Regions from separate parts of the Pseudoalteromonas sp. APM04 genome, predicted to be linked through region 2. Evidence: predicted binding sites of a transcription regulator. Region 2 holds the regulator's gene; the other holds the start of a gene.
The links. The regulator FliA, encoded in region 2, starts transcription of late flagellar genes. The targets are predictions, from matches to a motif close to CTAAAGNTNNNNNNNNNNNNGCCGATA.
Positions count from the first base shown of each region.

Region 1: a site for FliA is predicted at 1,825-1,851, ahead of pomA (flagellar motor protein PomA). Genes of this name have one in related genera too.

Region 1 covers NZ_CP094441.1:2,720,626-2,723,808, reverse strand. Annotated here, with positions in the region: gene dxs (1-deoxy-D-xylulose-5-phosphate synthase) at 1-383, opposite strand, end outside; gene ispA ((2E,6E)-farnesyl diphosphate synthase) at 485-1,372, opposite strand; gene MTP24_RS12555 (exodeoxyribonuclease VII small subunit) at 1,375-1,617, opposite strand; gene pomA (flagellar motor protein PomA) at 1,912-2,679, shown strand; gene MTP24_RS12545 (flagellar motor protein MotB) at 2,682-3,183, shown strand, end outside.
Region 2 covers NZ_CP094441.1:947,767-950,949, reverse strand. Annotated here, with positions in the region: gene MTP24_RS04485 (protein phosphatase CheZ) at 1-442, opposite strand, end outside; gene cheY (chemotaxis response regulator CheY) at 461-844, opposite strand; gene MTP24_RS04475 (RNA polymerase sigma factor FliA) at 884-1,594, opposite strand; gene MTP24_RS04470 (MinD/ParA family protein) at 1,621-2,481, opposite strand; gene flhF (flagellar biosynthesis protein FlhF) at 2,474-3,183, opposite strand, start outside.

The sequences.
Region 1 (3,183 bases), 1.7 Mb from region 2:
GAAATTGAGGTGCTAGAATGGCCAACACTGAATGTGTCGTAGTCACTTTCATCTCTAAATGGGAATGGGTGCAGACCATCCTTTTGGCGAATAGTATGCATTTGGTCGCGGCGACCCGTTAAGATCTTATGCGGGTAGGCTTGATGCCCAACATCCCACACTACACGATCTTCTGGTGTGTTATATACATAATGAAGTGCAACTGTAAGCTCAACTGTGCCTAAACCAGACGCTAAATGACCGCTACTTTGCGATACAGAGTTAAGTAAATACTCACGTAGCTCATTGCTAAACTCGGGAAGTTTATCTTGCGCTAAGTCTCGTAATTGAGCTGGTTTGTCAACCAAGTTAAGTAATGGATACTTGCTACTATCAAGTGTCATGGCTTTTTTATATCCTTCGATCACATTCGCTTTCAAATGGGAGTGAACAACGAATGTTAAGTAATAATGTCAGTGCTATTTGCAATACGCTTAAACTGTGACTAGTGGTCACGTTCAATAAGGTAATTTGCCAGCGACGCAAGAAGCGTAGTATCTGCATCAATAAGTGCTAACGCTTCGTGGGCTTGTGTTATTAAATTTTGCGCCTTTTCTTTAGCGCCTAGCATACCTAATAACGCCGGGTATGTCGCTTTATTCGCTTCTATATCTGAGCCTTGTGGTTTACCTAGTATAAAGGTGTCACCTTCCACGTCTAAAATATCGTCGTGTACTTGAAATGCCAGCCCTATAGCATACCCAAAAACGCTCAAGTTTTCTAAAGTTTGTTCATCTGCTTTTTCACTGCACAGTGCACCTAGTGTTATAGCACAGTTAATTAGTGCACCGGTTTTTAACTTATGGATGCGCTCAAGCTCTTGTACAGAAACAACTTTGTCAGTTGCGGCAATGTCTAAACCTTGTCCTGCCACCATCCCTTCAATACCTGATGCATGTGCAAGTGCAGCAATCATTTTTACTTGTGATTGCGCTGAGCAATTAAAGTTATGTGTGGCTATAAGTTCAAAGGCAAGAGTTTGTAATGCATCACCCGCTAAAATGGCTTGCGCTTCGCCATACACAATATGGCAAGTGGGGTAGCCGCGGCGTAAATCGTCATCATCCATAGCTGGTAGGTCGTCATGTACTAATGAATAACTATGAATGCATTCTATGGCTGCAGCCAAAACGTCTAAGTCACTTTTTTTAGCGCCTAGCATTTCACCAACAGCGTACACCAAAAAAGGGCGCAGCCTTTTTCCACCATTAAATAAGCTGTAATGAGTGGCTTCTTTTATTGTTTTATCGCTATCGAGCGGTTGTTCAAAGTAGCTATTGAGTGTAGTGGCTACATCTATTTGAGCACGTTCAATATAGTCTTTTATGCTCACAACTATTCCATATCATTATTAAAGTTTGTAAGTGCTGACTTTTCGCTATTACCCATTAAAATAGATACTTTTTGTTCTGCTTGCTGTAGTTTTTCAGATGACGCACCAGCGAGTGCAATACCACGCTCGAACTGCTTTAATGATTGTTCAAGCGATAAATCACCTTGTTCCATTTCACTAACAATTGTTGATAATTCTTCTAGTGCTTTTTCGAAACTTAAGTTTTCAGGTTTTTTAGTCGCCATCTTTATTTCAGCTTACATGATAAATTTAGGAGCCAATTTTAGGGGGAATGCTAAACTAGGTCAAAGGATGATATGAGTTTTTTACATTTAGCGCGATTAATCGCGTGTTAATCAGTGTTATTAGTCAGGAAAACTCGATAATTAGGCAGTGCGCCTAACTTGATATAAAATAATAAATATAACTTTTATGTTTATTTACAAAAATGACTTAAGCAATTCAGTATGTTGCCGATAAGCAGTTAATAATAAAAAGTTTATGATAAGGCATTTAAACATGAAATCTCTGGAGGAAATGTGGATTTAGCAACCATAATAGGGATCCTAGGCGCAATAGGCTTAATTGTCATGTCTATGTTTATGAGTAGTAGCGGTGAAATGGGCATGTTTGCCGATGCGCCTTCAAGTGTAATTGTATTTGGTGGCTCGCTGTTTATTGTTTTATCAAACTTCACTATGTCTCAGTTTTTAGGGATAGGTAAGGTTGTTGGTAAGGCATTCATGTTTAAAATTGAGTCGCCTGAAGAGTTAATAGAAAAAGCAGTAGAGCTTGCGGATTCTGCCCGTAAAGGTGGCTTTTTAGCACTCGAAGAAGCTGAAATCCCAAACCCATTTATGCGTAAAGGCGTTGACATGCTTGTTGACGGTCATGACGCAGATGTTGTGCGCGCTACACTTCAAAAGGATATTTCCCTAACCACGACCCGTCATGAACTAGGTGCTGGCTTATTTAAAGCACTTGCCGACATAGCTCCCGCAATGGGAATGATTGGTACATTGATAGGCCTCGTTGCCATGTTATCAAACATGGACGACCCCAAAGCTATCGGACCTGCAATGGCCGTGGCACTATTGACCACTCTGTATGGTGCATTTTTGGCGAATGTAGTAGCAATTCCGATTCAGGTAAAACTTGAGCTGCGTAAAGACGAAGAAGCGATGAATCAGCGTTTGATTCTCGATGCTATTTTAGGAATTCAAGATGGTCAAAACCCCAAAGTTATTGAAGGTATTTTGAAAAACTACTTGGCTGAGTCTAAGCGTAAAGTTGATACCGAGGAGTAACCATGTCTGATGAAGAGTGCAAATGCCCACCCCCCGGTTTGCCTGCTTGGATGGGTACATTTGCTGATTTAATGTCGCTATTGATGTGCTTTTTTGTACTCTTATTGGCATTCTCAGAAATGGATGTACTTAAATTTAAACAAATTGCAGGTTCAATGAAGTTTGCTTTTGGTGTGCAAAATAAAATTGAAGTTAAAGATATCCCAAAAGGGACATCGGTTATCGCTATGGAATTTACCCCAGGTAAGCCAGAGCCTACACCCATTGAAACTATTCAACAGCAAACCGTTGAAATGACCCAGCAAATGCTAGAGTTTCAGGCTGGTGATGAAAGTTCAGCGGGCGGCAGGCAAGAACAGCGAGGCGATAAACGTGGCGGTGAATCTAGAAGTACCTCACAAGAGCAGTCATCAGAACAAGCAATATCCGCTGCAGATCAAGAGCAAACAAATGAGCTAGTTAAAAAAATAGCGCAGCAGTTAGAAAGGCAAATAATAGATGGTG
Region 2 (3,183 bases):
TGTTCATAAACTTATCAATGCTGTGGCATAACGATTTAAACTCCCCTAACTCAATCTCTCGATTCATTAGGCGATCCCATGTCGGTTTGATATGAGATATTTCGTCTGCCAACTGTTGAGCAATTGGTAGGCTAGCCTCAACAGCATCCATTGTTTTATTCGCGGCATTTTCTGTCATTTCTATAACATAATTGAGCCGTTTTTTTGCATCTGGAATAGCATCGGTAGTTAAGTCAGATAAGCGAGTGTCTAGCTCAAAGCTTTTTAAAGCTTCATGCAATTGACGGGTTAACTTTCCAACCTCAGCAAATATTTCAGATTGCTCCTTAGAAGCGGTATCTAAAATTAACTGATTGGCTTTGTCTTGCTCACCGTTTTCTAGAAAAACAACGAGCTGACGAGCTTGTTCTAAAGTTATTTGAGGCGCAGCAAGTGCTGACATAAGCCTCTCCCCCTATCATTAGCCTAAACGTTCAAATACTTTTTCTAATTTAGTTTTGAGTGTTCCAGCAGTAAATGGCTTAACGATATAACCATTAACACCTGCCTGTGCTGCCGCTATAATTTGTTCTTTTTTAGCTTCAGCCGTTACCATCAATACTGGAATGTGTTTAAGCTTATCATCCGCACGTATTGCTCTTAGTAGGTCTATACCCTGCATTCCTGGCATATTCCAATCGGTAACAACAAAATCAAATACTTGATTTTGTAGCATTGGCAAAGCGGTTGACCCATCGTCTGCTTCTTGAACATTAGTGAAACCTAAGTCACGCAACAGATTTTTAATAATACGTCTCATTGTTGAAAAATCGTCAACAACCAGAATTTTCATGTTTTTATCCAAAACATCCCCCAGTGAGGTCTTAACCTTGTTTACTTACTACTAATTTATCCAGTCATTGATTTTAGCTTTAAGCTTAATCATCGCCTGACCATGTATTTGACTTACACGCGATTCACTTACATCGAGTATATGCCCTATTTCTTTTAAATTCATTTCATCGTTATAGTACAAAGACAGCACCATTGCATCACGTTCTGGTAAAGATTTTATTGCACCTAATAGAGACTCGTTAAACCGCTCATTTTTAACATTATTAAACGGTTTGTCTAGCGCTAAATCTTGGCCCACTGGACTGATGGCATCTTCATCAACACCAAGGTCTTCAATACCGAGTACTTTACTTGCATTTACATCGTTTAAGATATGATGGTACTCATTTAACGAAATTTCAAGTTTTTCAGCAACTTCTATATCTGTTGGCTCACGGTTTAAGCTTTTTTCTAAAAAAGCAATTGTTTCGGCCACCAAACGGCTTTTACGATGTACTGAACGGGGTGCCCAATCGCCACGTCGCATCTCGTCAAGCATTGCCCCACGAATACGAATCCCCGCAAAAGTTTCAAAGCTAGCCCCTTTGGTTGCATCAAAACTTTTAGATGCTTCAATCAGACCTATCATTCCTGATTGTATTAAATCGTCCAGCTGCACGCTGGCTGGTAAACGCGCTATAAGATGACATGCCACTTTTTTGACAAGTGATGCATGTTTTTCAACAATCACATTTAAGTTTTGTGCTGATTGATATCCCATAACTTTATTCACCAATGTTGTCATAATTAGCCGTTTACTAGTTTCTCTATGAAAAACTCCAGATGACCTGATGGTTGATTAGGTATTGGCCATTTAACTGCTTTTGTTGCTAACGCTTGAAAAGCAAGTGCCGCCGGCGAATTAGGAAAAAGCTCTACAATAACTTTTTGGCGACGCGTTGCTTTGCGCATATTTTCGTCGTAGGGAACCGTTGCGACCAGGTCCATTGATACATCTAAAAAACGATCGGTCACTTTGGAAAGTTTAGCAAATAACTCTTGCCCTTCACGCATACTACGGACCATATTTGCAACAATTTTAAATTTGTATACACCATGCTCGCGACTCAACACTTTAATGAGCGCGTAAGCATCTGTAATCGATGTGGGCTCGTCGCATACAACAACCATGACGTCTTGTGCCGCGCGAGAAAAACTCAGCACCATGTCTGAAATACCTGCGGCTGTATCGACAATTAAAATATCAAATTCTGTATTTAATTCACTAAAAGCCCGTATAAGTCCCGCGTGCTCTGAAGGCGATAATTCAACCATACTTTGAGAGCCTGACGTTGCGGGTACAATCTTTATACCTGCGGGGCCTTCAACTAAAATTTCATCAAGTTCACATTCACCAGATAAAACATGTGATAAGTTACGTTCAACACGTAGTCCTAGCATAACGTCACAGTTTGCTAAGCCTAAATCGGCATCAAGAACCAACACTCTGTTACCTTGCTGGCCTAATGCAATTGCAGTATTCAGAGAAACATTTGTTTTTCCTACTCCACCTTTACCGCCAGTGACAGCGATAACTTTTACGCCGTTGTTATTGTTTTGACTCATTTTGCGCAGGCCACTTGCTTGATCTAATACTGTGTTAATCATACATCCCTACTGTGCTTGGCGCCACTGCTTGGTGCCTTGAATGTTGTACTTTTGCTCTTTTTAAATAGAGTTGCTCAGCCTTTTTAACTAGTTTTTCAGCATTTGCAACTCGAATATCTTCTGGTACTCGTTGACCGTTAGTAAGATACCCTATTGGAAGGCGATTTTGAATCGCTATACTAATAATCTCACCTAAACTTAAAGATTCGTCTAATTTGGTGAATATACAACCACTTAACTGCACTTTTTTAAAGTGCCTAACGGTTTCTTGCAACACATGTATTTGCGATGTTGCGCTGAGCACTAAATAACTGCGAATATCAACACGCTGATTACGCATTAGCGTATTAAGTTGCTCTGTTAAGCGCAAGTCGCGTTGGCTCATACCCGCAGTATCAATTAATACTAGTCGTTTATTTCGTAAATGATATAAAACTTCAGCTAATTCATTAGCATCTTTAACTTGCTTTACACCACAACCTATAATTCGGCCATAAGTGGCGAGTTGCTCATAAGCACCAATTCTGTATGTGTCTGTTGTGATTAAAGCGACTTTGTCTGCACCGTATTTTTGTGCGCCAAGCGCAGCTAATTTAGCAACGGTTGTTGTTTTGCCAACACCCGTTGGGCCGACTAAGGCGTATACACCGCCTTGACGTAAAATCTCGTTGTTGGTTGTCTGCATCTGATCTTCAACCATTG